Regions from separate parts of the Micromonospora mangrovi genome, predicted to be linked through region 3. Evidence: riboswitches for the same ligand, from Rfam matches in the RefSeq annotation. Region 3 holds a riboswitch; each other region holds the start of a gene.
The links. Region 3 has a riboswitch for cyclic di-AMP ahead of ABUL08_RS23320 (C40 family peptidase). Riboswitches for the same ligand answer to the same signal wherever they lie in the genome.

Region 1: another riboswitch for cyclic di-AMP. It lies ahead of ABUL08_RS10345 (transglycosylase family protein); the one in region 3 lies ahead of ABUL08_RS23320 (C40 family peptidase).
Region 2: another riboswitch for cyclic di-AMP. It lies ahead of ABUL08_RS21220 (coiled-coil domain-containing protein); the one in region 3 lies ahead of ABUL08_RS23320 (C40 family peptidase).

The regions. Positions count from the first base shown of each region.
Region 1 covers NZ_CP159342.1:2,309,042-2,318,533, forward strand. The annotation lists gene ABUL08_RS10330 (M4 family metallopeptidase) at 1-1,983, shown strand, start outside; gene ABUL08_RS10335 (YbaB/EbfC family nucleoid-associated protein) at 2,073-2,504, opposite strand; gene ABUL08_RS10340 (radical SAM protein) at 2,566-3,579, opposite strand; gene ABUL08_RS10345 (transglycosylase family protein) at 3,712-4,401, opposite strand; cyclic di-AMP (ydaO/yuaA leader) riboswitch at 4,403-4,576, opposite strand; gene ABUL08_RS10350 (glycoside hydrolase family 3 protein) at 4,741-6,564, opposite strand; gene ABUL08_RS10355 (helix-turn-helix transcriptional regulator) at 6,683-9,376, opposite strand; gene ABUL08_RS10360 (nuclear transport factor 2 family protein) at 9,489-9,492, shown strand, end outside.
Region 2 covers NZ_CP159342.1:4,782,990-4,792,481, forward strand. The annotation lists gene ABUL08_RS21215 (YibE/F family protein) at 1-1,308, shown strand, start outside; cyclic di-AMP (ydaO/yuaA leader) riboswitch at 1,463-1,593, shown strand; gene ABUL08_RS21220 (coiled-coil domain-containing protein) at 1,598-2,617, shown strand; gene ABUL08_RS21225 (carbonic anhydrase) at 2,690-3,352, opposite strand; gene ABUL08_RS21230 (helix-turn-helix transcriptional regulator) at 3,571-3,903, shown strand; gene ABUL08_RS21235 (hypothetical protein) at 4,004-4,405, shown strand; gene ABUL08_RS21240 (hypothetical protein) at 4,550-5,383, shown strand; gene ABUL08_RS21245 (YkvA family protein) at 5,444-5,785, shown strand; gene ABUL08_RS21250 (pyridoxamine 5'-phosphate oxidase family protein) at 5,835-6,257, shown strand; gene ABUL08_RS21255 (C39 family peptidase) at 6,693-7,352, shown strand; gene ABUL08_RS21260 (M20/M25/M40 family metallo-hydrolase) at 7,440-8,609, opposite strand; gene ABUL08_RS21265 (amino acid ABC transporter ATP-binding protein) at 8,609-9,382, opposite strand; gene ABUL08_RS21270 (amino acid ABC transporter permease) at 9,379-9,492, opposite strand, start outside.
Region 3 covers NZ_CP159342.1:5,199,331-5,208,822, forward strand. The annotation lists gene ABUL08_RS23270 (NUDIX domain-containing protein) at 1-87, opposite strand, end outside; gene ABUL08_RS23275 (LysR family transcriptional regulator) at 122-1,015, opposite strand; gene ABUL08_RS23280 (DUF1801 domain-containing protein) at 1,132-1,488, shown strand; gene ABUL08_RS23285 (VOC family protein) at 1,485-1,874, shown strand; gene ABUL08_RS23290 (VOC family protein) at 1,921-2,349, opposite strand; gene ABUL08_RS23295 (VOC family protein) at 2,518-3,252, shown strand; tRNA gene ABUL08_RS23300 (tRNA-Gly) at 3,317-3,390, opposite strand; gene ABUL08_RS23305 (zinc metalloprotease) at 3,645-4,628, shown strand; gene ABUL08_RS23310 (pyridoxamine 5'-phosphate oxidase family protein) at 4,705-5,250, opposite strand; gene dcd (dCTP deaminase) at 5,341-5,919, shown strand; gene ABUL08_RS23320 (C40 family peptidase) at 5,969-6,955, opposite strand; cyclic di-AMP (ydaO/yuaA leader) riboswitch at 7,015-7,151, opposite strand; gene ABUL08_RS23325 (N-acetylmuramoyl-L-alanine amidase) at 7,385-9,421, shown strand; gene ABUL08_RS23330 (C40 family peptidase) at 9,484-9,492, opposite strand, start outside.

The DNA.
Region 1 (9,492 bases), 2.9 Mb from region 3:
GCCGGCCTGATCGCCGCAGGCACCGCCGCGGCCGTGCAGGCCGCGCCCCCCGCCCCCGCCCCCAACGCCGCGCAGGCCCGTACGCTCGCCGCCAACACGGCCAGCTCGCTGGTCGCCAGCCGGCCGTCCTATCTGCACGCCAGCGCCGACGACGCGTTCGTGCAGAAGTCGGTCATCTCCTCCGAGGGCACCCAGTACGTGCCCTACGAGCGCACCTACAAGGGCCTGCCGGTCGTCGGGGGTGACTTCGTCCTGGCGACCGACTCGGCCGGCCAGGTCAAGTACGCCTCCGTCGCGCAGCAGCAGACCATCGGCAACCTCGCCACCTCGCCGAAGCTCACCTCCGCCGCGGCGGTGAAGACCTCCCGCGCCCAGCTCAAGACGGTCTCCTCCGTCGAGAGCACCAAGCTGGTCGTCTTCACCCTCGACAGCGCCCCCACGCTGGCGTGGGAGACCACCGTGCGCGGCACCACCGCGGACGGCCCGAGCCGCCTCACCGTCGACGTGGACGCGGCCACCGGCAAGGTGCTGCGCAAGCAGGAGCACGTCGTCCGCGGCAGCGGCTCCGGCATCTGGAACGGCCCGGTCACCCTGGGCACCACGCTGTCGGGCGGCACGTACTCGATGAAGGACCCGGGCAAGCCCACGCTGGTCTGCCAGGACGCCGCGACCAACACGACCTTCACCGGCTCGGACGACTCGTGGGGCAACGGCGTCGGCACCAACCGGGAGACCGGCTGCGTCGACGCGCTCTTCGGCGCGCAGACCGAGGACAAGATGCTCTCGGCGTGGCTGGGCCGCAACGGCGCCGACGGCAACGGCGGCTACTGGCCGATCCGGGTGGGCCTGAACGACCAGAACGCCTACTACGACGGCTCGCAGGTGCAGATCGGCAAGAACACCGCCGGCCAGTGGATCGGCTCGATGGACGTGGTGGCGCACGAGATCGGCCACGGCATCGACGACCACACCCCGGGTGGCATCTCCGGCAACGGCACCCAGGAGTTCGTGGCCGACACCTTCGGCGCGGCGACCGAGTGGTACGCCAACGAGCCGTCCACCTACGACGCTCCCGACTTCCTGGTCGGCGAGAAGATCAACCTGGTGGGCAGCGGCCCGATCCGCAACATGTACAACCCGTCGGCGCTGGGTGACGCGAACTGCTACTCCAGCAGCATCCCGACCACCGAGGTGCACGCCGCCGCCGGTCCGGGCAACCACTGGTTCTACCTGCTGGCCATGGGCACCAACCCGACCAACGGGCAGCCGACCAGCCCGACCTGCAACAGCAGCACGGTGACCGGTCTGGGCATCCAGAAGGCCATCAAGATCATGTACAACGCGATGCTGCTGAAGACCACCGGCTCGTCGTACCTCAAGTACCGCACCTGGACGCTGCAGGCGGCGAAGAACCTGTACCCGACCAGCTGCACCGAGTTCAACACGGTCAAGGCCGCCTGGGACGCCGTCAGCGTTCCGGCGCAGGCGGGCGACCCGACCTGCTCCGGCACCACCACCCCGCCGCCCACCGGCTCCTGCTCCGGCCAGAAGCTGGCCAACCCGGGCTTCGAGTCCGGCAACGTCAGCTGGACCGCCTCCTCCGGCGTCATCGACAGCTCCACCGGCCAGGCCGCGCGCAGCGGTTCCTGGAAGGCGTGGATGAACGGCTACGGATCGGCCCACACCGACACCCTGTCGCAGTCGGTGAGCATCCCGGCCGGTTGCCGGGCGACGCTCTCCTTCTACCTGCACATCGACACCGCCGAGTCGGGTACCACCGCCTACGACAAGCTGACCGTCAAGGCCGGCAGCACCACCCTGGCGACGTACTCGAACGTGAACGCGGCGGCCGGCTACGTGCTCAAGTCCTTCGACGTCTCGTCGCTGGCCGGCACCACCGCCACCATCTCGTTCAGCGGCGTGGAGGACAGCTCCCTGCAGACCTCCTTCGTCGTCGATGACACCGCGCTCAACCTGAGCTGATCACCAACGAAGCGGCCGGTCGTCGTCCTCCCGACGGCCGGCCGCTTCGTCGTGTCCGGACCAGCGACGGAGCGGGCCGACGGGCGGCCTCAGCGGTCCCGGTGGAGCCGGGCGGCCACGTCATCCATGGCCTGGCTGAACATCGCCATCCGCCGCGCGGACGGCTCCCGTACCCCGCCCAACCGCGCCGCCAGGGCGTCGACGTCGGCCCGCGCGGACTCACTGACCCGCTCGTCGAGCTCGGCGAGGGCGGCGTTGACGGCGCCCACCACGTGGTCGCAGACCGCCTCGCTGCCCTGCCGCAGCAGCTCCGGGTCGACGGTGAGCGAGGCCAACCGGCCACCCTGGACGACGGTGGCCGTCACCCGCCCGTCGGCGGCGGTCCCCTCCGCCCGCAGCAGGGCCACGGCGTCGCCGTCGGCCGGCTCCACCGCCTGCGACCGCAGCATCGCGAGCATCTGCTGTGTGCTGGTGAGCAGGTCGTCGAGGGTCGCGGCAGGGGTGATCGGTTCGTTGGTCATAGCCGCGCTTTCTTCACGTCCGGGCCGAGCAGGCTGACGATAGCAACCGGGGCGACGCGGCTCAGAAGGTGCGCCGGTAGAGCGAGCAGCCGCGGCACACCGAGGGGGGCGTCTCGCCGGCGAGGCGGCGCCGGAACCGGCGGTACTCCTCGCCGTGCCAGATCTCCGGGAACGACCGCTCGTCCAGCGAGCCCAGCCGCACCCGGTCGTCGCCCATCACCATGCAGCACGGTTGCACCACGCCGGCGCTGGTCACGTACGCCGCGTCCCAGGGCCACGAGCAGCCCGGGCCGGCGGTGCGCGGGGCGGCCGGCGCCGCACCGGGGTGCGGCAGCCGCAGGCGTACGCCGGTCTCCCGCGCCACCGCGGCGGCCTCGCCGAACAGCGCGGCGGCCCGGTCGGTGTCCACCCCGGCCCAGAGCGCCTGGTCGGCGGTGAACTCGCGGATCTCGGCGTAGCGGCCGGCCGGGTCGGCGTCGGAGAAGCTGTGCGACAGGTTCTGCACGTGCAGCTCGTCCACCCCGATCCGGCCGAGCAGGCGGACCAGCTCGGGCAGCTCCGCGACGGTGTCGCGCATGGCGACGAAGACCACCCGGATCCAGGGGGTGGCGCTGCCCGCCGCCCGCTTCGCCTCGACCAGGCCGGCGAGGTTGGCCACCACGACGTCGAAGTTCGCGCCGTCGCGGACCCGCTCGTACGCCGCCGCCCGGGCGCCGTCGAGCGAGACGTGCAGCCAGTCGACCCCGCTGGCGACCAGTTCCTCGGCGCGGCGCCGGTGCAGCAGGGTGGCGTTGGTGTTGAAGCCGACCGTGATGCCCCGGCCCACCGCCGTGTCGATCATGTCGGCCAGGTACGGCGACAGCAGCGGCTCGCCGAGCCCCTGGAGGGTCAGCCGGCGCAGCCCCGGCACGTCGGCCACGATGCGGTCGAAGAGTTCCGGGGCCATCGCCCCGGCCAGCTTGTTCACCGGCGGTCGGTAGCGGACCAGGCACATCAGGCAGCGCAGGTTGCACGCCGAGGTGATCTCCAACTGGAGGTGCGTCGGCAGCGGCGGATCCTCGACGACGGTCGACATGCCCCCGAATGCCCTGATCCGGCCCCCGCAAACCCGACGTCACCCTCCGGGCCGGCTACGACGGAACGCCCGGCCGGTGGACCCGGCCGGGCGTTCGTGGTCGATCGGCACCGGGCGGACCCGGTACGCCGATCAGCGCAGGCGCAGCTGCTGACCCGGGAAGATCAGGCCCGGGTCGGCGCCGACGACGCGCTTGTTGCGCTCGTACAGGGCGTGCCAACCGCCGGCGAGGTCCTTCGCGTCGGCGATCATCGACAGCGTGTCGCCCGACTTCACCACATAGGTGGAGCCGCCCGAGGCCGGCGCGGTACGCCGGTGGTCACGGGTCGCGGGCTTCTCGTCCCGCGAGGAGCGGTGCTCCGCCTTCGACTTGGTGCCGGAGTGGGAGCGGTGCTTGGTGCCGGAGTCCTTCTTGGCCGACGAGCCGGAGTCCTTGCTGGAGTAGTGCTTGGTGGAGCCGCCCTTCTTGCCGCAGACCGGCCAGGCGCCGATGCCCTGCCCGTCGAGGACCTTCTCGGCGATCGCGATCTGCTCACCGCGGCTGGCCAGGTCGGCGCGGCTGGCGTACTTCTGGCCGCCGTAACCGTTCCAGGTGCCCTTGGTGAACTGGAGGCCACCGTAGAAGCCGTTGCCGGTGTTGATGTGCCAGTTGCCGCCGGACTCGCACTGGGCGATGGCGTCCCAGTTGACGCTGGCCGCGCTGGCCGGCGCGACCGGGCCGAGGATCGCGGCGGCACCGGTGGCGGCGCCGGCGACGAGCGCCCCGACGGCGACCCGACGGGCGCTGGTCCGACGGTGGCGAGCGATGTGTGCAGTAGCCATTGTGTGGTTTCCTCCACGCCGACGAGGTGAGCTGTCGGGTTCGGGCCGAGGAGCCCGGCCGCCGGATGGCGGCTTCACCCCGAGGTGTCGAGCACCGAGGAACGTGTGGGTCCCCCGCTCCCGCCTGAGGTCCAGGTACCACCGGACCGGCGGCGGGATTAGGCGTTGCCGGTCCGTGGTGTCCGCGATCGCGAACGCATACGACGTTAGGGACGGTTTCGGGCGATCGCCCACTTCTTGTGAAGTTCTTCACCCGGCTGAGCGACGGCACGACATCTCGAGTTGCGGGGTGCGGAAGCGTGCCTTACAAGCTCCCGCTCGGACAGTCCACGCGTGTCGTCAGTAGGTCAGGCCGAAGCCCTGAGGGAAGAGTGGGACCTGGCCGTCGCCGGCGTTGATGGGCTGCTGGCTGACCGAGTTCATCCAGGTCATCGGCAGTTTTCCGGTCGGCGCGGCACCGAAGAGCACGTCGGCCACCCCGGCGCCCTCGGTGCCGGGCAACCAGGACGCCAGCAGCGCGTCCCAGCGGGGCAGCTCGGTGGCGACGTCCAGTGGACGGCCGGACACCAGCACCACGACAACCGGCACGCCCGCGTTGCGCAGCGTCGAGATCGTCCGCAGGTCGTCCCGGTCCAGGCTCATACTGCCGGTCCGGTCGCCCCGCCCCTCGGCGTACGGCGTCTCGCCGACCACCGCGATCGCGGCCCGGTAGCTGCGGTCGATGCCGGTGCCGCGCTGGTTGTAGGTGACGGTCGTGGTCGGACCGACCGCCGCGCGAATGCCCTGCAGGATGGTGGTGCCGGGGGTGATCGCGCCGGACGAGCCCTGCCAGGAGATGGTCCAGCCGCCGCTGGAGTTGCCGATGTCGTCGGCGTTCTTGCCGGCCACGAAGATCTTGTTGTTGTCCCGGGCCAGCGGCAGCACACCGCCGGCGTTCTTCAGCAGCACCTGGGACTCCCGCACGGCCTGCCGGGCCAGCGCCCGATGGGCGGCGTCGCCCACCGTCGCGGTCCAGCTCCGGTCGGTGTACGGCCGCTCGAAGAGGCCCAGCTCGAACTTCTTGGTGAGGATGCGCCGGTTCGCGTCGTCGATCCGGCTCAGCGGGACGTGGCCGTTCTGCACCTCGGCGCGGAGCGTGCTGAGGAACGTCTTCCAGGCGGTCGGCACCATCACCATGTCGATGCCGGCGTTGATCGCGACGGTGACCTCGGCGGCGGTGAAGCCGGCGGCGCCGTCGATCTGGTCGATGCCGTTCCAGTCCGAGACGACGAAGCCGGAGAAGCCGAGTTCGCCCTTGAGGACGCTGGTGATCAGGTACTGGTTGCCGTGCATCCTGACGCCGTTCCAGCTGCTGTAGGAGATCATCACCGAGCCGACCCCGCGCTGCACGGCGGCCTGGAACGGCGGCAGGTGGACGGCCCGCAGGTCGGCCTCGCTGAGCCGGGTGTCGCCCTGGTCGACACCGCCAGTGGTGCCACCGTCGCCGACGTAGTGCTTGGCGGTGGCGAGCACCGAGGTCGGCCCGCCGAGGGTGCTGCCCTGCAGGCCGGTGACCAGTGTGGACATGCTCGACGGCAGGTCCGGGGTCTCCCCGAACGACTCGTAGGTGCGGCCCCACCGGTCGTTGCGGGCCACGCAGAGGCAGGGGGCGAAGTCCCAGTCGACGCCGGTGCCGCTGACCTCCTCGGCCACCGCCTGCCCGATCTGCTGCACCAGGGCGGGGTCGCGGGTCGCGCCGAGGCCGATGTTGTGCGGGAAGATCGTCGCGCCGTGGACGTTGTTGTGCCCGTGCACGGCGTCCACTCCGTAGATCATCGGGATGGCCAGGGGCGTGGCGAGGGCGGCGCGCTGGAAGCCGTCGTACATGTCGGCCCAGGCGGTGGCGGTGTTGGGCGTGGGCGCGGAGCCGCCGCCGGAGAGCAGCGAGCCGAGCCGGTAGGTGGTGAGGTCGGCGGCGGTCACCGAGCCGCGCTCGGCCTGGGTCATCTGGCCGAGCTTCTCGTCCAGGGTCATCCGGGAGAGCAGGTCGGCGACGCGGGTCGCGACGGGCAGGGTCGGATCCTGGTAGGGCAGCCCGGCGGCGGTGGCCGGCGCGGGCGCGACCAGGGCGGTGACCGCGACGAGGAGGCCGACGATTGCGAGGGGGCGGTGGCGACGGATCACGGATCGCTCCTTCCGGAGGAACGCTGAGGCCGTTCACCGGCACCCTATGCCAGCTTGCATCGACTGGGAACGATGCGCCGGTTCCGGAACCGCCGGGCGGTTCGGCGACCGCCGGCGGTCACACCCCCGTCAGGTCCAGGTCGGACAGCTCGGCGCGGGACACCACGCCGAGCTTCGGGTACGCCTTGTAGAGGTGATAGCCGACCGTGCGGGCGGAGAGGAACAGCCGCGTCGCGATGTCCTTGTTGGACAGGCCGCTGGCGGCGAGCGTGACGATCTGCAGCTCCTGCGGGGTGAGCCGGGCGGCGAGACCGGTCGGGCGGCTCGGCGCCGGGGTGCCGGCGGCAGCCAGCTCGGTACGGGTCCGCGCCGCCCACGGCGTCGCCCCCACCTTCTCGAAGCCGTCCAGCGCGGCGGCCAGATACGTCCGTGCCTCCGCCCGACGGCGACCCCGGCGCAGCCACTCCCCGTACAGCAGCGCCGTGCGGGCCTCGTCGAACGGCCGGTTGAGCCGGCGGTACGCCGACAGCGCCGCGGCGTACGACTCGCCGGCCGTCTCGTCCGGGCCGAGCAGCGCCCGACAGCGCAGCACGACCGCGTCGATCCACGGCTGTCGCGCGTGCGCGGCCCAGCGCTCGTACTGGCGGAACGCCTCGACCGCCGCCTCCGGCCGGCCGGTCCGGACCGCCGCCTCGACCAGGTCCGGGGTGCTGCGGGTGGCCGAGACGTGGAACCGGGCCCGGCCGTCGGCCAGCGGTGTCAGCCAGGTCAACGCCGACCCGGCGCGCCCCTGACCGAGTTCCAGCAGGCCGAGCGCCGCGTACACCCAGGGCACCTGCCAGGCCGGATCGCCGCCCGCGACGCGGGCGAGCGCCTCGTCGGTGATCCGCCGGCACTCGTCCTCGTCACCGGCCACCGCGCTCAGGTACGCCAGCGGCTCACCGAGCCGGTCGATCCACTGGCGCTGGTCGGTGTCCCGGGCGATCGCCAGGGCCTCCTGCGTCGCCGCGGTCGCCTGGGCCGGCCAGCCCGCGAACTGCCAACCGCACGCCAGGTAGAACAACGCCTGCGGCAGCCAACCCACCCGGCCCTGGCGGCGGGCCCGGTCCACCTGCTCCTCGGCCAACTCGACGGTGACCGTCTCCTGCCCGAGGATCAGCCCGAGCCCCGCGACGAGGATCGCGACACCCGGCTCGTCCGCCGCCGTCCGGGCCACCTCGATCATCGCCCCGGGTGCCGCCCAGTCGACGCCGTCGCCGTCGTCGGTCACGCCGACGATCGGGGTGACGGCGTGCATCGACAGCCGGGCCAGCGGGGTCAGCGGATCGTCGGGCACCAGCGCCGCCCGTAACCGCGCCACCGACTCCGACAGCTCCCGCTCCCCCGCGTACCAGCCGACGTGCAGCGCCTCCACGAGCAGGCTCAGCGCCAGGTGCCGGTCGGTGGCGGCCACCCGGGTGGCGCCGCGCAGCAGCCGCCCGTGCGCCGACGGCAGCGCCCCGCGCCAGAAGTCCGCTGCGGCCCGCACCGCGGTCAGCCGGGCCGCCAGCACCGGATCGTCGGCGCCGGGGCGCTCGGCTCGGGCGGCGAGGGCGTCGGAGCGGTCTAGGTCGCCCGCCTCGGCGGCGGCCTCGGCGGCGAGCGTGAGCCGCCGCAGGTGGGCGGCGGGGTCCGCGGAGAGCTGCGCGGCCCGCTCGTACGCGGCGGCCGCGGCGGCGTGCCCGCTGCGCTCACCGGCCCACGCCGCGGTGCGCTCCAGCTCGGCGGCGACCCGCTCGTCGGTGCCGGTGGTCGCCGACGCCAGGTGCCAGGCGCGACGATCGGCGTCGCCCGGCCGGTCCAGCGCGGCGGCCAGCGCGTCGTGAACGGCGATCCGCCGCCCGGGGGGCGTCCCGTGCCACACCGCGGCGCGGACCAGGGGATGCCGGAACGTCACCGTGCCGTCCGCGGTCACCAGCCCGGCCCGGACCGCGACGTCCAGGTCGGTGCCGTCGGCGCCCAGCTTGCCGGCCGCGCGCAGCAGCACACCCAGGTCGCCGGTGTCGTCGGCGGCGACCACCTCCAGCATGGCGCGCACACCGTCGGGCAACGTGCGCACCCGGGCCTGGAACGCGTCCCGCAGCCGGTCGGGCAGCGCCGCCCCGGCGGACGCCGCCACCGCCGGCAGCTCGATCAGCGCCAACGGATTACCGACGGCGTCGGCGAGCACCCGGTAGCGCGTGCCGGCGTCCAGGTCGGCGGCGTGCGCGGCCAGCAGCGCCGCCGCGGCGGACGGGTCCAGCCCGCCCAGCGGCAGCTCGGGCACGCCGGGCGCCGGAAAGCCGTCCGGACGGGCGGCGAAGAGCAGGCCGACCGGCTCGGCGCCGAGCCGGCGCGCCGCGAACAGCAGGGCGTCGGCGGACGCGCGGTCCAGCCACTGGGCGTCGTCCACGACGGCCAGCAGCGGACCGTCGTCGGCCAGCTCGGACAGCAGCGACAGCACCGCGAGGCCGACCAGGAACCGGTCCGGCGCACCCGCCTCGGCCAGCCCCAACGCCCCGCGTAACGCCTCGGCCTGCACCGGTGGCACCGCGTCGAGCCGGTCCAGCACCGGGTGCAGCAGCAGGTGCAGGCCCGCGAACGGCAGCTCGGCCTCGGACTCGACGCCGACCCCGCCCAGCACCCGCAGCCCGGACGTGTCGGCGTGCGCGAGCAACGCCGTCTTGCCGATGCCCGGTTCACCGCGGACCACCAGCGCGGCGCTGCCACCGGACCGGACGGTGTCCAGCACCCTGCTCAGCACCGCCGACTCCGCGTCCCGCCCGTACAGCATGGCGAGAGGTTACCGACGCGCGCCGACAGAAGTACTGATGCGCGACAGATTTCGGGACCGGCGCCGCGCCATAGCGTTTCCGGCATCGGAGAAACGAGCGGGAGGAACCCCCATGA
Region 2 (9,492 bases), 420 kb from region 3:
GCTCCGTCCGCCCCGCCGCGGGTACGACGGATCCTCGTCGCGACCGTGGTCCCGCTCTTCGTCCTCACCGTGCTCGCCGCCCTGGTGCTCTGGCCCCGGCACACCCCGGAACCGGAGCGCGCCGCCGACGTGCCCCGGTACCACGGCTCGGTCACCCGGGTGGTGACCGAGCCCTGCCCGCCCACACCGGAGGAGACCCCGGGTGGCCCGGCCGGGCCGTGCGGGACCGTGACCGTACGGGTCGGCCAGGGGCCGGACGCCGGCCGGCAGGTGGAGACGCCGGTCCCGGCCGGGCCGGGAGCGCCCCGGGTCGAGGTCGGCGACGATATCGTCCTGGTGGAGCTGATCGACCCGGCCGATCCGGCGACGAAGACGTACAACATCGCCGAGCACCAGCGCGGCGGTCCGCTCGTCTGGGTGGCGGCGCTCTTCGCGCTCGCCATCGTCGCGTTCGGGCGCTGGCGGGGGCTGGCCGCGCTGGCCGGGCTCGCCGCCAGCTTCGCCATCCTGCTCGGTTTCGTGCTGCCCGGCATCGGCGCGGGGCAGTCGCCGCTGCTGGTGGCCATCGTCGGCTCGGCGTTGATCATGTTCGTGGTGCTCTACCTGACCCACGGGATCACCGCGCAGACCTCGGTGGCGGTGCTCGGCACCCTGGGCAGCCTGGTGCTGACCGGGCTGCTCGGCAGTCTCGCCACCGCCGCCACCCACCTCACCGGCTTCGGCAGCGAGGACGCCACCACGCTGTCGATGTTCCAGGGCGACGTGGACCTGCACGGGCTGCTGCTGGCCGGCATCATCATCGGTTCCCTCGGCGTGCTCGACGACGTGACGGTCACCCAGGCGGCCACCGTCACCGAACTCGCCCACGCCAACCCCGGCCTGTCCCGGGTGCAGCTCTACCGGGCGGCCACCCGGGTCGGCCGGGCCCACATCGCCTCGACGGTGAACACCATCGTGCTGGCGTACGCGGGGGCCTCCCTGCCGCTGCTGCTCCTGCTGGTCGCCGACTCCCGGCCGGTGGGCCAGATCCTCACCAGCGAGTTCATGGCGCAGGAGATCGTCCGCAGCGCGGTCGCCACGATCGGCCTGATCGCGGCCGTACCGCTGACCACCGGGCTGGCCGCGGTGGTGACCACCGCCGGCCGCCGAGACACCGCGACGAGCGACGGTCCGGGCGCGCCGGCCGCCCGACCGGCGGCCGACCCGGACACCGCGCTGGCGGCCCTCAGCACCCGGCGCGGCCGACCCTCCGGGTCCGTCCCCGACGGGTGGCCGGACACCCCGGGGAGTACGCAGGCCGGACGGTGACATCGCGGAGCGTGACGGCCGACGGTAAACGCGATGCTGCTCACGCAGGGTCGCAGCGAATTACCGCGTTTGGTCGGCTTCAGGACGTAGCTGCCCGGGAGGACTCTCGGGTAACCTCGCTGCCGGTCACCGCCGAAGGCGCGCACCGGCGCCTGCGGTGCCGCCGCCCAATCGCCCGACGGCGAACCGGGGACCCAGGTACATGGGGTGAATCCGCGCGAGCGGTAGGGGCCACTTCCGCCCCGAACCCGTCAGCTAACCCGGTCGGCGGTCGACGGAAGGGAACACTGTGACGGCACCCCTGCGCCGCTGGCTGACACCCGTGGTGGCCGTGCTCGCCGCCTTCGCGGTCGTGGCCGGTCCCACGCCGGCGACGGCCGCCCCCACCACACCCACCCCCTCGGGGCACGAGGAGGACGACGAGCCAGCTCTGATCACCGACGTGATCGACGCGGCCAACCGGGGCTACATCCAGGCGAAGGCGAAGCTGGCGAAGTCCCAGGAACGCCAGCGCCAGCTCGCCGCGGAGGAGATCCGGGCCGGGAAGGAGCTGGAGGCGCTGAAGCCCCAGGTGGCCCAGATCGCCGCCCAGTCCTACCGCACCGGCCGGATCGGCGCGGTGGCCATGCTGCTGGAGAGCAGCGCGCCGGACTCGTTCGTCAAGCGCGCCGCCGCGCTGGACGAGCTGAACATGGTCAACGAGCAGAAGCTCGCCGACGTCACCGCGGTCAAGAACCGCGCCGAGCAGGCCCGGCTCGGCGTCGACGCCGAGGTACGCGAGCAGTTGAAGCTGACCAACGAGATGGCCCGCAAGAAGAACGACGCGGAGAAGTCGCTCGCCCTGGTCGGCGGGCTCGGCTTCACCGGCGGTCTGGTCTCGGCCACCTCCCCGGTCGCCCGGGTCGGCCCCGGCCGCACCTCGGACGGGGACTGGCGCCCCGAGTCGTGCAGCGAGGACGACCCGACCACCTCCGGCTGCATCACCCCGCGCACCCTGCACGCGTACAAGGAGGTCCGGCGGGCCGGCTTCAACCGCTTCGCCGGCTGCTTCCGGCCGGGCGGGCCGTGGGAGCACCCGAAGGGTCGGGCCTGCGACTGGTCGTTGCAGAACAGCGGCTTCTCACCCTGGCACAACAACGACACCCGGCGGTACGGCAACAACCTCGCCGCCTTCCTGATCCGCAACGCCGACCGGCTCGGCATCTACTACGTGATCTGGAACCGGCAGATCTGGTTCCCGGCGACGGGGTGGAAGTCCTACAGCGGTCCGTCCAACCACACCGACCACGTGCACATGTCGCTGCTCTGAGCCGACGACGTACGACGAAGGGGCCGTCCCGCGATCACGCGGGACGGCCCCTTCGGTCTGCTTCGGGACCGCTCAGCCGGTGACGGCCGGGGTGGCGGACGCGGTCTGGCCCGGCACGGCCGGCTCGCCGGCCGGCACCGTGGTGACCGTCCGCACCTCACCCGCGCTCAGCCGGTACGACATGCCGACCACCGCGCAGCGCCCGGCGGTGACGTGGTCGGCCAGCACGGCGGAGTTGGCCAGCAGCGCCTCGACGGTGTGCGCGATGTGGATGTCGACGATCTCGTCGATGCTGGTCACGCCCTGCTCAGCCGCCCGCTGCAGGCTCGGTACGACGGCGTCCACCACCGCACCGAGGTGTCCGGGCGGCGGCGTGCCGGTGGTCGCCACGTCGCGGGCGGCCTGCACCGCGCCGCACGAGTCGTGGCCGAGGACCACGATCAGCGGGGTGCCGAGGACGGTGACGGCGTACTCGACGCTGCCGAGCACCTCGGGGCCGACCGTGTGGCCGGCCGTCCGGACCACGAAGAGGTCACCGAGGCCACGGTCGAAGATGATCTCGGCGGCGAGCCGGGAGTCGGAGCAGCCGACGATCACCGCGAAGGGGTGCTGCCCGTCGGCGACCGCCGTCCGGTGGTCGGCGTCCTGGTTGGGATGGCGGGGCGCCCCGCCGACGAACCGCCGGTTGCCCGCGTACAGCTCGGCGAGCGCCTGCTCCGGAGTGGTCGGGGTCATCCCCTCACCTCGTCCCTGGCACGAAAAGACCTGGTCGGACCGGCCGGCGACGGAGGCGGCCTCGGCACCACGTTCACACGCAGTCCAAGATACGTCAAGATATACGTGATACGTGTTTCATGCGTCGGGAACCCCTTGACCGCCGGACCGGGCGCGTGGACCGGAAGATTCCGCCAGGGCGAGGGCAGGGGCGGGCAATCGGGGAGGTGGGCCATACCATGTCGGACATGGCGACGACAGCAGGCGAGAACGGGACCAGCCGGAACTGGACGTTCCTCACCAACCACGGGCACGTGCTGCTCGCCATCGCGCGTAACCCCACCGCCCGGCTCCGCGACGTCGCGGACGAGGTCGGCGTGACCGAGCGGGCCGCCCAGGCGATCGTCGCCGACCTGGAGGCCGGGGGCTACCTGCACCGCACCCGGGTCGGCCGGCGCAACGAGTACACGGTCAACCCGAGCGGGCACTTCCGGCACCCCGCCGAGGCGGACCAGCAGGTCGGCGCCCTGCTCGCGCTCTTCACCGACGAGCCGGCGGACGACTCCGCCTGAGTCCGGTCCGACCGTCCACAGGAGTCGACGTGGGCCGGGTCACGTCGGTCGGGAAGATCGTCGAGCTGCACGAGGCGGACCTGACCGATAGGTTGATGCGGTGCTGCTCGAAGCGTTCGCCCCGACCCTCTGGGCGGCGACGCTGCGCACCCTGCGGGAACTGACCCGCCTGGCGGTCGCCGCCCTCGTGCTCGTCGTCGGCTCCGGCGGTGTCGCCGCCGCGTCCACCGTCGACGCGCTCCGACCTGTCGCCGTCCTGGAGTTCCGGTCGGTCGGTTCCCCGGTCGCCGCGGGCCAGGGCCGCCCCGCCGGCACCGGATCGGTCACCGCCGTCGCGGATGCCGCGTCGGCCGTCGACCGGGCGACCGACAGCGCCGGGGTGCCGGCACCCGGCACCCGCGCGGACCGGCACGAGGCCGTCCGCCCGACGACCCGCACCGTCGTCGCGCCCGCCGATCCGGGCCGGGACGCCGTCGCCCGACGCGGCCCCCCGCTCGTCTGATCCCGCCCGCCGCCGACGGCGCGGCCCGCGCATCCCCGCCGACCCTTTTGGGTACGGCCCCGTGCGGAGATCCCGCCCCCTCGCCCCGCCTGCGCGTGGCACTCCGACCGTCCCTTCCGAACGTTCCACCACGAGGTGCTGGTGATGCAGACCGTCTTCTCCTCCGTCCTGCCCGACGTGCCCCAGGCCGCCGGGATCTGGCTCGCCCTGCTCGCCGTGGCGGTGGTCGCCGTCGCCGGGCTGATCATCCGCCCGGACCTGTTCCGCTCCGTGTTCGGCGACCGGATCAGCGAGGCCGCCATGCCGAGCAGCCTGGAGCTGGCCGAGGAGGCCCGGGAGCGCGCCCGCTACGCGCAGGAGGTGGCGGTGGCGGCGGAGCGGGCGGCGGCCACGGCGGAGCGCCGCCGTACCGAGTGGCTGGCCGCCCAGGAGGCGGTCGAGGAGGCCTGGCAGGCGTACGAGCGGTTCGAGGCGGACGTCCGACGGCTGGCGGCGGCCGCCGCGCTGCCCCTGCCGCGCACCGTCCGGACCCCCGCCGAGTACGCCGACCGGGAGCGCTGGCTGCACCGGGCCGCGCTGGACGCCCAGTGGCGTGGCGAGATCACGGTGCAGCAGCTCAGCGACATCCTCGGCCACGTCGGCTGGGACCCCCGTCGGCACCCGGTGGAGCAGGAGCTGCTGCTGCGGCGGATGGTCCAGCAGAACCTGCTCACCCGGCAGCAGGCCGCCCGGGAGCGCGAGCAGGCCGCCTGGCGGGCCGCCGAGCTGGCCGCCGCCGCCGCCCGGAGCCTGCGCGACGAGGCGTACGCGGCAACCGGTCGCACCCCGGACGCACAGTCGCTGCTGGCCACCATGGACGTGGCGGGGGCGGCCGCCGAGGCGACCCGGGAGCCGGTCACCGCGCCCCGAGGCGGCACCGAGACCACCCGCGAGACCCCGACGGTCGCCCGCGGCCGGGCCGCCGTCCCGGCGTACTGAGGACCGGAAAACGTGCGGCGGTCGGGAGCGCGCCGGGTCGGGCTCGGCTAGCGTGACGGGATGTCCCGGGAAGCGTGGGTCCTGGTCGTTCTCGCCGGCGTCGTCGCGCTGGCGACCCTCGTCGGCGCCGTGCTGCTCGCGATCCGGGTGGTCCGCACCCGACGGCTGCTCGGCGCGCTCGGCGTGGGCGGCAAGGTCGCCTTCTACGGCGCGCTGATCTACACGATCCTCCCGGTTGACCTGCTGCCCGATCCGATCTACCTGGACGACATGGGCGTGCTGGCCGGGTCGCTGTTCTATCTGGGCCGGCTGGTGCAGAAGCACCGGGCGGCGCAGCGGCGACTGCCCGGCCAACCGGAGTCTCCGCCGGAGCCGGGCCGGCTGCACCGTCCCGTGTCATGATCGGGCTCGGACCGGCCGCCGGTCCGCGACGACGGACAGGGGACGGGACATGGCGGACCACCGGTTGGACCCGCACGACGCACGGGTCGCGGCGTTCTTCGGCGTACGGCACCTCGCCACGCTGACCACCCTGCGCCGGGACGGCACTCCGCACGTCGTACCGGTGGGGGTCACCTTCGACGCGGACACCGGACTGGCCCGGGTGATCACCTCGGGCACCTCGGCCAAGGCGCGGCACGTGGCGGCGGCCGGTCCGGAGGGCACCCCGGTGGCCGTCTGCCAGGTGGACGGGCGCTGGTGGCTGACCGTGGAGGGCCGGGCGGTGCTGCGCCGCGATCCCGAGTCGGTGGCCGAGGCCGAGCGCCGGTACGCCGTCCGCTACCGACAGCCCCGCCCCAACCCGCAGCGGGTGGTCATCGAGATCGCCGTCACCCGCCTCCTGGGCAGCCTCCCCGACCCCGCCACCGCCTGACCCTCACCACCGGCCGCGCGCCAGCCGGTCCGATCCACCGCCTGACCGTCACCCTGCGCGTCACCACGGCTCGCGGTGCTGCATACCGCCCACACGCTACGAACTTGATGGCATTGATGAATCACCCGCAGAGTCCGTTTCGTCACCGTTGTCGTCCGGCACGAGGTCTGATTACACCAATGCCATCAAGTTCGTAGCGTCCGCTCCGTCCACTCCCCCGCCGCCGGACCACCCGCTGTCCGGTCGGCGGCGGGACGACGGGCCGGGCCGGCCGGAATCCCCGCCCGCCCCTGGCCGTTACACCCTCCGTAAGACCGAGCAGGACGACGTGCGGTGAGCGGGCCACCCGCTCCGGCACTGCCGGTTCCGAGCGCCACTCCCGGTGCTTGCGTCTCCGCCCCCGGAGACGACAAACCCCCCGAATGGAGCTTCGTCATGAACCCGATCTTCCGTAGGAGCGTGCTCTCCGTCGCCGGTCTCGTCATGTCCGGCGGCGTCATCGCCGGCCCGGCCGTCGCGGCGCACGCCGCCCCGGCCCAGGGCAGGCCGGTCACCTCGGTGACCATGGACAAGGGCAACGGCAAGCCCGACAAGGGCGAGCGCCGCGCCGGCTACCAGTACGAGGCCCAGCCGAACTTCTTCTACTGCGGTCCGGCGTCGACCCGGATCGCCCTCTCGGCCGAGGGCAAGACGGTCAGCCAGGACGAGCTGGCCCGCAAGCTCGGTACGACCGAGAACGGCACCGACTCGGCCATCGACATCACCCGGGTGCTCAACGAGTACACGGGCGGCAAGTACAAGACCACCGAGATCCGCGACGACGTGGCCACCCGGGAGCAGGTGGAGCGGCTGCGGGCCGACATCAGGACCGCGGTGGACGCCGGTCGGCCGGTCGTCGCCAACATCCTCGGCGGCGCGGTGGACGTCGACGGTGTCGAGCACAGCTACCCGGGCCACTACCTGACGGTGGTGGAGTACAAGGACAACGGCAACACGGTGCTGATCGCCGACCCGGCAGACCCGGGCGAGCCGGAGTACTGGATGGACGTGACCGAGCTGGCCAACTGGATCGCCGGCCGCGGTTACAGCTCCTGACCCGACAGCGGCACGAGCACGAGCAGCACGGACAGCACGACCGACCAAGGGCCGGTCTCCCAGCGGGGAGGCCGGCCCTCGGCACGGTCAGGGCCGGTCGGCGCGGGCCACCTCGTCGATCAGCCCGGCGAGCAGCGCCACCCGGGGCACCACCGAGTCGAGGTCCAGCCACTCGGTGGGGCTGTGGTCGTCGCCGCCGACCGGGCCGAGGCCGTCGAGCACCGCCGCACCCGCCTCGGCGAGCAGGTTCGCGTCGGCGCAGCCACCGGTGGCAGTGTGCGACACCGGCAGCCCGATACCCGCGCCCACCTTCGCCGCCAGCTCGGTCAGCCAGCGGCCGGCGGGTCCGGGCTCCCACGGCGGGGTGGGCGCGTGCACGGCCAGTTCGGCGCGTACCCCGGAGACGGTCGGCTCGGCGACCAGCCGGCGGATCTCGGCGAGCGCCGCCTCGTACTCAGCGCTGTGCCAGGCACGCAGGTCGATCAGCATCCGGGCCCGGTCGGCGACCACGTTGGGCCGGCCGCCGGCCGTCAGCATCCCGACGTTCACCGTCACCCCGGGCCAGCGGCCGTTGAGCGCGTCCAGCGCGACGGTCAACCGGGCCGCGGCGAGCAGCGCGTTCGCGCCGCGTTCCGGCTCGATGCCGGCGTGCGCGGCCCGGCCCCGCACGGTCACCTCCAGGTCCGCGACGCCCTTGCGGGCCGACACCAGGTCACCGTTGTCGCGGGCGCATTCCAGGCAGAGCGCCACGTCGGCCTCCGCCCCGAGGGTACGCAGCAGCGGCCGACTCCCGGTCGAGCCGATCTCCTCGTCGGGCGTGCAGACCAGCACCAGTTCGCCGTACCCGTCGAGGCCCAGCGCGGCGAGCACCTCGACGGCGGCGAGCCCGGCCAGCAGGCCCCCCTTGTCGTCGCTCACCCCCGGCCCGTACGCCCGGCGGTCGTGCACCCGGAACGGCCGGGCGGCGGCCGTGCCGGGCGGGAAGACGGTGTCCAGGTGCCCGGCGAGCAGGATCCGGCGGCTGCCGCTCCCGCGTCGGCGGGCCACCAGCACGTCGCCGAGCGGGGTGCCGTCCGGGTCGGCGACCGGCTCCCGCTCGACCGCCATGCCCGCCGCCAGGCACCAGGTCTGCACCAGGTCGGCGGCGGCGCGCAGCCCCTCGACGTGACCGGAGCCGGAGTCCACCGCGACCAGCCGGGTGAGCCGGTCGTGGAAGTCGGCCAGCCGGTCGCCGGCGGCCGTGAGCAGCGGACCCATCAGAGCACCTTGTCCAGGAAGGCGCGGGTCCGGTCGTGCCGGGGGCTGCCGAGCACTTCGGCCGGGGTGCCGGCCTCGACCACGACGCCCCCGTCGAGGAAGGCGACGGAGTCGGCGACCTCACGGGCGAAGCCCATCTCGTGGGTCACCACCACCATGGTCATGCCGTCGGCGGCGAGCCCCTTCATCACGTCCAGCACCTCACCGACCAGTTCGGGGTCGAGCGCCGAGGTGGGCTCGTCGAAGAGCATCAGCTTCGGGTGCATGGCGAGCGCCCGGGCGATCGCCACCCGCTGCTGCTGCCCGCCGGAGAGCTGGCCGGGATAGTTGCCGGCCTTCTCGGCGAGGCCGACCCGGTCCAGCAGCCGCAGCGCCTCCGCCCGGGCCTTCTCCCGGGGCGTGCCGAGCACCCGGACCGGGGCCTCGATGACGTTGCCGAGGGCGGTGAGGTGCGGGAAGAGGTTGAACCGCTGGAACACCATGCCGATGTCCCGGCGGCGGCGGGCCACCTCCCGGGCCTTCAGCTCGTGGAGCTTGTCGCCCTGGCGGCGGTAGCCGACCAGCTCGCCGTCGACCGAGAGCTGGCCGCCGTCGATGCGTTCCAGGTGGTTGATGCAGCGCAGGAAGGTGGACTTGCCGGAGCCGGACGGGCCGAGCAGGCAGCTCACCTCGCCGGGGGCCACGGTCAGGTCGATGCCCTTGAGCACCTCCAGCGGGCCGAACCGCTTGGTGACGCCCTCGGCGTGCACCATCGGGACGCCTGTGGTCGTCATCGCACGCCTCCCCGGGCGAAGCCGCGCCCGAACCGCCGCTCGATCAGCCACTGGCCGACCGAGAGGAGGCTGACCAGCGCGAGATACCAGATCGCGGCGACCACCAGCAG
Region 3 (9,492 bases):
CAGGCACTCCGCCCGGTGCCGCACCTCCAGCGCGTCCACCGGCGTCAACGACTCGACCAGCGCCCGGATCTCCGCCTCCACCCGCATGCCCCGGATGCTGCCAGCCGGGTCCGACACCCCGTCAGCCCGTCGGTGACGGATTCGCGTCGACCGCGGCGCGGACGAACTCGCGTACCCGATGGGTGGTGTTGGTCTCCCGCCACACCGGACCGCGCCGGATCGGCGGCGCGTCGTGGATCGGCACGTAGGCCACGTCCGGGCGCGGGTAGTACCGCCGGGTGTGCGCACCCACCGGCAGCACACCCCTGCCCAGCGCCACCAGGGAGAGCATCTCGGAGAAGGTGGCGCCCGCCGGGCCCTTCGGCACCGGCCGCCCGGCGGGCGTCCGATCCGGCGTACGGTCACGCTTGAACCCGTCGGAGGTCACCGCCGGATACTGGATCACCGGATGGTCGGCCAGCACCTCCAGCGAGACCGATTCGGCACCGGCCAAGGGGTGACCCGCGGCCACCGCGAGGACCCGGTCCTCCGCGATCAGCGCCGGGCCGCACGCCATGCCGTCGAAGGGGTACGACGCGAGGAGCACGTCGATCGAGCCGTCCAGCAGGCTCGACCGGGTATTCGCGAGCTGCGCCTCGTGGACGTGCACCGCGCAGTCCGGGTGCCGCTCGGTGAAGAGGCTGACCGCCCGGAGCAGCACCGGTGCCGTCCACTCGCCGAGGAACGCCACCCGCAGCTCGCCGGTGACACCCCGCCCGGACTCGACGGCCCGCCGGACGGCGTCCTCGATGCCGGCCACCAATGGGCGCAGGTCGTCGGCGAGGCGTGCCCCGATCGGGGTCAACCGGACCACCCGGCTGGTGCGTTCGAAGAGCGGCGCGCCGATCCGGCGTTCCAGCTTCTTGATGACGTGACTGATCCGGCCGGTGGTGACCCGCAGCCGCTCGGCGGTCCGTCCGAAGTGCAGCTCCTCCGCGAGGGTCAGGAAGGTCTCGATCTCGTGCCGCTCCAGCAAACCCGACCCCCACCGTTGAATCTGGTTCACCGATCGTAGTCCGATCACGGCTTGGTCCGGATCACCGTCGCGACGATCGTGGAGGACGTCGGATCCGCCGGACGAGAGAAGGCCGCATGAGCACCCTGATCGGCTACCTGACCAGCCTCGACGCCCCCCGACGCGAGGTCGCCGGGAAGCTGTGCGACGTCGTCGACGCCGCCCTGCCCGAGGCCACCGCGGCGATGTGGCACGGCCACCCGACCTGGAGCCTGGGCGACCGGCCCGGCAAGGTGCCGCTCTGCCTGGTCAAGGCCTATCCGGCGTACGTCACCTTCGGCCTGTGGCGCGGCCAGGAGGTCACCGACACCTCCGGTCGACTCACCCCGGGTGCCCGACGGATGGCCTCGGTGAGACTCCGTGCGGTCGACGAGATCGACCCGACCCTCTTCACCGACTGGCTGCGGCAGGCGTACGCCCTGGAGAACCGGTGACCGGCGTCCGGGTGACCGGCTTCGACCACCTGGTGCTCACCGTCGCCGACGTGGAGCGCGCGATCGACTTCTACTGCGGCACGCTCGGGTTGGAGCCGGTCCGGGTCGACCAGTGGCAGGCCGGTGAGGTCCCGTTCCCGTCGGCACGGGTCGACTCCGGCACCATCATCGACCTGGTACGCGGTGACCGGGCCGGCGCCAACGTGGACCACCTCTGCCTGGTGGTCGAGCCGGTGGACTGGCAGCAGGTCATCGACGCGGGGGACTTCGAGGTGCTGGTGGGGCCGGTGCCGAGGTTCGGGGCCCGGGGCAGCGCCACCTCGATCTACGTCCGCGACCCGGACGGCAACACCGTCGAACTCCGCTGGTATCCGCAGGACACCTGAACCGCTCCGGAGCGCGGCCGTCCCGGGTGGACGGTCGCCTCCGGGGCTACCCGACGAAGACGCAGAACGGGTGGCCGGCGGGGTCGGCGTACACCCGGAGGGGTTCCTCGGGGTCGTCGATGCGGTCGCGCAGCAACCGGCCGCCGAGGTGCAGGACGCGGTCGTGCTGCACCCGCAGCTCCTCGACCGAGGTGACGGTCAGGTCCAGGTGCAGCTGCTGCGGCACCGGACCGTCCGGCCAGCTCGCCTCCGGCAGCCGCTCGACCTGCTGGAAGGCGATCTGCGGGGCGCCGTCCGGGGTGCGCAGCACGAGCCAGTCCCGGCCTCGCTCGTCCGGGTGGCCCGCTTCCGGTGGCTCGTCACCGGGTCGGTAGACCAGACCGAGCAGGGCCCGGTAGAACTCGGCCAGCGCCCTGGCGTCGGTGCAGTCGAGCACGACCTGACACAGCCGGGGCACGCTCTCCCGATCGACCACCCCCATCACCTCCGGGAGCCATTCTGCCTCCGGGTGATCACCACCGCTCGGCTCACCGATGACGCCGTCGATCCCACGGGCGTGGCGGACGTGCCGGAGCAGAGAGACCTCCACGCAGCCGAACCCGCCCGCCCCCGGATCGAGTTGATCTCCATTAGCATCGGCGGCATGACGACGCGGCTCGTGCAGATCAACATGAAGGCTCGGAACGACTCCGCGCTGGGCGCCTTCTGGGCGGAGGCGCTCGGCTGGGGGATCTCCAGCGAGGGACCCGGCGTGACCAACCTCGAACCCGAGGGCTTCGTCTATCCCGACCCCGTCGCCGTGTGCATCGACATCGTCGTCTCCCCGGAACCCAAGACGGTGAAGAACCGGGTGCACGTCGACCTCGCCACCACCTCGGCGGCGCATCACGCGGAGCTGGTCGGCCGCCTGCGCGAGCTGGGGGCCACCCTCGCCGACGTGGGCCAGGGCGACGTCCCGTGGACGGTCATGGCGGACCCGGAGGGCAACGAGTTCTGCGTGCTGGACTGGCGCGACCCGGTCCAGGACACCGGACCGATCGCCACCGTGGTGGTCGACTGCGCCGATCCACGAGGGATGGCCCGCTTCTGGGGCGAGGCGACGGACTGGACCGTGCACAAGGTGACCGACCAGAACGCGGTGCTGCGCTCCGCCAAGGGCGTCGGCCCGTACCTGCAGTTCCTCCGCACCCCCGACGTGAAGACCGGGTGGAACCGGGTCCACCTCGACGTCCGTCCCTATCCGGGCGACGACCTGGAGGCCGAGGCGGCCCGGCTGCGGGCTCTCGGTGCCACCGCCGTCGACCTGGAGCAGGAGGTCCCGTGGAAGGTCCTCGCCGACCCGGAGGGCAACGAGTTCTGCCTGCTCACCCCGGCCTGACGCCGGCCCTCTTCAACGCCGAAGGCCCTGGTCGGGACTGTCGTCCTGACCAGGGCCTTTCGCGTGGAGCGGGTGACGGGAATCGAACCCGCACTGTCAGCTTGGGAAGCTGATGTTCTGCCATTGAACTACACCCGCAGGCGGCACCACTGTACCTGAGGTCACCAGCCCCGTGCACCCAGGTACCCCGGGGCGCGCCGACGCCCGACCGGGGGCGGCGAAACCTCGCCGACACGATCTTGAAATCACCGGCATGTGCCGAAGCACCGGAAAGTTTCACTGCGGCAACATATGACCGTTCTCAAATCTGTCTATGCGATGTAACGTCTCCCACACGTTCTCAGCCACGGCGTGACATACCCCCTGTCATGCCGCCAGAAAGAGGTGGGCCCATGGGACTCCGTCCCAACCTGCTGACCCGGCGTACCGCCGGTGTCGCGTCGACGACCCTCGCGCTGCTGCTCAGCACCGCCGCGGTGGGCGTCCTTCCCGCTGCTTCCGCCTTCTCCGCCGCCCCCGCCGGGTCCTGCGCCCAGCCGACGGACGCACACTCGGACGCGCGGGTGAAGAAGGGTGGCACGACCAAGCTGGACCCGAACGCGCTGACCGCCAAGCAGGTCCGTGAGCGCGAGGCCGACCTCGCCGCCGCGCTGCGTGAGCGGGCGAACTTCCGGGCGGGCGCCGGTGCCACCACGCTCGCCACGGTGACCATCCCGGTCGTCGTGCACGTCATTCAGCGGGACACCACCCGGGCCGGCGGCAACATCCCGGACTCGCTGGTCACCGCGCAGATCGACGTGCTGAACAAGGCGTACAGCGGTGCCACCGGCGGTGCTCCGACGGCCTTCAGCTTCCAGCTCCAGAAGGTCCACCACGTCACCAACGCCGCGTGGTACCCGATCGTGAACGGCTCGACCGCCGAGCGGAACATGAAGACCGCGCTCCGCGAGGGCGGCAAGAACACCCTCAACATCTACCTCGGTGAGCTGAGCGACAGCCTGCTCGGCTGGGCGACCTTCCCGAAGCGCAAGCTGGACAGCATGGACGGCGTGGTCGCGCTGAACGAGTCGCTGCCGGGCGGGACCGCCACCAACTACAACGAGGGTGACACCGGCACCCACGAGATCGGCCACTGGCTGAACCTCTACCACACCTTCCAGGGCGGCTGCTCCGGCTCGGGTGACAGCGTCGGTGACACCCCGGCCGAGGGCTCGGCGGCGTACCAGTGCCCGACCGGGCGGGACACCTGCACCGCGACCGGCCTGGACCCGATCACCAACTTCATGGACTACACCTACGACTCCTGCATGTACCAGTTCACCCCTGGTCAGGCGAGCCGGATGCTGACCGCGTGGAACGCCTACCGCGCGGCGTAACCCCCAGCACGACAACGGTGCCGGCCCCGTCGAACGGGGCCGGCACCGGCGTGTTTCCGGGCTCGGCGTGCGCGGCTCAGGCGGCCGTGCGGCGGGTGTCGAAGCCCCGCCGGCCACGCAGACCCTCGCCGGCGGCGATCGGGGACGCCGGAGCGGCTCCCCGGGGGTCGAGCCAGACCTGCACCGCGGGTCGGTCGTCAGCCGGGCGGATCCCGCCCTGGGCGCGGCGGGTCAGCATCGCCACGTCGACGGTGAACTCGAAGAGCCGCCAGTCGACCCGGGGAGCGGCGCGGCCGATCTCGGCCAGTCGCGCCACCCGCGCGGGGTCGGTCACGAGACGGGCGTGACCGGCCACGTAGGCCTCGTCGTCGCTCTCCTCGGGCGGGAACGAGTGCAGCGCGTAGCGACCGTCGCGTTCGAGGTCACGGCGCTTGGGCGAGTCGACGACGAAGCAGTAGAGCCCATCGTCGGTGATGACCGGGGAGACCGGGTGGACGCGGGGCCCACCGTCGGCACGGACCGTGGCGAGATAGCCGAAGCCCGGCCCGTACTGCTGCATGAGAAGGCGGATCTCGTCGGCGAGGCGGGGCTCGTCGGCGGCGAATTCGGACCAGGAAGCCATGCGGACATTCTATCGAACACACGTACGAACGCGCAGTCCGACACGCAGTCCGACACGCCACTCGCCGACACCGGTCGCTATGGTGTTCCGATGCTGCTCTCCGACCGCGACCTGGTCTCCGAGATCAAGGCGGGCACGCTCGCGCTGGAGCCCTTCGAGCCGACGCTGGTGCAGCCGTCCAGCATCGACGTACGCCTGGACAAGCTCTTCCGGGTCTTCAACAACCACCTCTACACGCACATCGACCCGGCGATGCAGCAGGACGACCTGACCTCGATGGTCGAGGTGCCCGAGGGGGAGCCGTTCGTGCTGCACCCGGGCGAGTTCGTGCTCGCCTCGACGCTCGAGGTGATCTCGCTGGGTGATCAGCTCGCCGGGCGACTGGAGGGCAAGTCCAGCCTGGGCCGGCTCGGGCTGCTCACCCACTCCACCGCCGGCTTCATCGACCCGGGTTTCTCCGGGCACGTCACGCTGGAGCTGTCCAACGTGGCGAACCTGCCGATCACGCTCTGGCCCGGCATGAAGATCGGCCAGCTCTGCATCTTCCGGCTCTCGTCGCCGGCCGAGCACCCGTACGGCTCCGCCGTCTACGGCTCGCGTTACCAGGGCCAGCGCGGCCCGACCCCGAGCCGCTCCTGGCAGAACTGGCGCACCTGGCCGATCCGCTGACCGCGTCGGCGCGGGGCCCCTTCCAGGGGAAGGGACCCCGCGTCACCCGTCAGCCGGGGCGGCCGTAGCTGTTGATCTGGCCGTCGTCGACGCGCTTCATGGTGATGGGCTTGCCGGACTGGGAGGCGTGCACCACCCAGCCGTCGCCGACGTACATGCCGACGTGGTGCAGGTCGCTGTAGTAGAAGACCAGGTCACCGGGGCGCAGCTCACTGCGGCTGACCCGTCGGGTGACGTCGTGCTGCTGCCGCGCGTTGTGCGGCAGCGAGACGCCCGCCTTGTCCCAGGCGGCCATGGTCAGGCCGGAGCAGTCGAAGTGGTCCGGGCCGGCGGCGCCCCAGACATAGATCTTGCCGATCTGGGCGCAGGCGAACTTGACGGCGATCCCGGCGGGACCGCCCGGGTAGCCGGACGGGCAGGGTGCGGGCCGCAGCGGACCGCCGCCGCCGCTGCCGTACACCTTGAGCCGGAGCTTGCCGAGGCGGGCGATCTCGGCGTTGATCTGCTGCTTCTTCGCTCCGAGCTGGGCCTTGGTCCGGGCCAGCTGGGCGACCATCTCGTCCAGCGGCTTCTTCTTCGCGGCCAACTGGTCGCGGAGGTCGACGACGGACCGCACCTCCTGCGCCTGGCGGTGCGCGAAGCGGTCGAGCAGCTCCAGGCCGGTCAGCACGTCGCCCGGTGAGCGGCTGCCGAGCAGCGCGTTCACCGTGCCCACGTTCTGACCCTTGTACGCCTCGGCGGCCAGCCCGCTGACCTGCCCCATGGCGAGGTCGACCTGGAGCTGGAGCGGGGCGATCTGCTTGGCGAGGGCGTCGGCCTGCCTGGTCTTGACCGCCAGGTCCTGACTGGTGGCGTTGTACTGCTCGATGACCGGTTCGAGCTTTTCCCAGTCCTGGTCGATCTGACGTTCGATCTCGGTGACCGAGGGTTCGGCGTGGGCCGCCGTGGCGCCGCCGGTCAGGACGACCGCGGTGCCGGCCAGGGCGGCGAGGAGGGTGGTGAAGCGGGACCAGCGTGGGCGCGGCGCAGCCGTCATCCGGTCGACCGACCGGACCGACGGTCGCCGCGGGGCATGGTGTGCCACCGGGCTTCCGTACTCCTTCTTCGTGACCGCCTACCGGGTTAGCTGACGGGTTCGGGCGGGAAGGGAGCCGCCCTACCGCAGTGCTGCGGATTCACCCCGGTTACCTGGGTCCCCGGTTCGCCCGGAGGCGACTCGGCGGTGTCCGACCGTGACCCCCCGGGTTGGACGGTCCAGTTTCCGGTCGACGATTGACCAGAGTAGAGATGGCCGTTATCGATCCGCAACCCGCGACGCCGTGACACTCCGTACCTGTTCCGCCGGGTCGACCGGACTCGATGAAGGATTCTTTCATGCAACATCATTAAGCGGAAAGTATTGACCCGAGGCGGTGCCCGGGGCGAGGGTGAGCACGCAGTGACCCCCGTCGGACCTGGAGGTTCCATGCACCTCACCCCCGTTCCACCGCGCGCACGGATCGTGCTCGCCACCGCCGTGGCGGCGGCCACCGTCCTGCTCGTCACCGGACCGGTCGTCGCCGACCCCGCCACCGCGGGGACCACCGAACCCACCGACCGCCAGCAGCAGTACGCGGCAGCCGCCGCCGAGTACGGCGTACCGGAGAGCGTTCTGCTCGGCGTCTCCTACCTCGAATCCCGCTGGGACACCCACCCCGGCCAGCCGAGCACCAGCGGCGGCTACGGCCCCATGCACCTGACCGACGCCGCGCAGGTCGCCGCCACCCCGTCCAGCTCGCACGTCGACGAGAACGAGGACCCCCGGGGCGACGAGTCCCGCCCGCTGACCGTCGACACCGCCGCTGCGGCCGAGCCGGCCGGCGACCTGCTGCCGTCGGCGTCCCTGCAGACCCTCGACGCGGCTGCCGCGCTCACCGGCGTGGCCGAGGAGACGCTGCGCGACGACGCCGCCGCCAACATCCGTGGCGGGGCGGCGCTGCTCGCGTCGTACCAGAGGGCGCTGGCCGCGCCGGTCGGTGCCGGCAGCGACCCGGCGGCCTGGTACGGCGCGGTGGCCCGGTACTCCGGCGCGGACACCGAGGACGCCGCGGCGGCCTTCGCCGACGAGGTGTACGACCAGATCGGCCTCGGCGCGACCCGGACCACCGACGACGGGCAGCGGGTCACCCTCGCCGCCGTCGCGGTGACGCCGGACGAGTCCGGCCTGCACAAGCTGGGACTGCGCCGGGCCGAACGGCCGGACGGCCTGGAGTGCCCGGTCCGCCTCGCCTGCGAGTGGATCCCCGCGCCCTACGAGAAGTACGGCCCGAACCCGGGCGACTACGGCAACCACGACCTCGGTGAGCGGCCGGCGCAGCAGAAGATCGAGTACATCGTCATCCACGACACCGAGGGCTACTTCGGCCCGAGCGTCAAGCTGGTGCAGACGAAGACCTACCTGGGCTGGCACTACACGCTGCGCTCGGTGGACGGCTACGTCGCCCAGCACATCAAGGCCAAGGACGTCGGCTGGCACGCCGGCAACTGGTACGTCAACGCGAAGTCGATCGGCATCGAGCACGAGGGCTTCGCCGGCCACGGCACCTGGTACACCGAGGCGATGTACCGGACCTCGGCGAAGCTGGTCCGGCACCTGGCGCTGCGGTTCCAGATCCCGCTGGACCGGCAGCACATCCTCGGCCACGACAACGTCCCCGGCACCACCGCCGGCACGGTGGCCGGCATGCACTGGGACCCGGGGCCCTACTGGGACTGGTCGCACTACTTCGACCTGATGAAGGCGCCGTTCCGGGGCACCGGCACCGCGCACACCGGCCTGGTCACCATCGACCCGGACTACGCCACCAACCAGCCCGCCTTCACCGGCTGCAACCAGCAGCCGCCCGGCGTGCCGAAGCCGACCCCGCCGGCCGCCCCGTGCCCGCTGCGCGGCTCCTCGGCGGTCGTCCTGCGCACCGCGCCGAGCCCGGACGCGCCGCTGGTCAACGACCGGGGCCTGCGGCCCAACGGCACGCCGGACACCATGTACATCTCCGACCACGGCGCCCGTGCCTCCGCCGGCCAGACGTACGCCCTCGCGGGTGTGCAGGGTGACTGGACCGCGATCTGGTACCTCGGCCAGCGCGCGTGGTTCCTCAACCCGCCCACCGCGCCGACGGCGACCTGGGCGCAGGGCTTCGTGGTCACCCCGAAGCCCGGCCGCGCCAGCATCCCGGTGTACGGGCGGGCCTACCCGGAACGGGAGGCGTACCCGGCGACCATCCCGTACCAGTCGATCTCGCCGTTGCAGTACACCTTCGCCGCCGGCCAGCGGTACGCGCTCGGCGGGATCGTCCCCGGCGAGTACTACCGGGCGGTCTCCTTCGACGGCTCCGCCCCCGGTGACCGCACCGTGGTCCGCGGCACCAACCGGTACGTCCAGATCCAGTTCGGCCACCGGGTGATGTTCGCGAACCTGGACGACGTGCTGATCCTGCCCGCCGCGGTCGGCACCCCGCAGTAGCCGACCCACGACGACGAAGGCCCCCGCTCGCTGCGAGCGGGGGCCTTCGTGCGCGGCAGGGATCAGGTGAC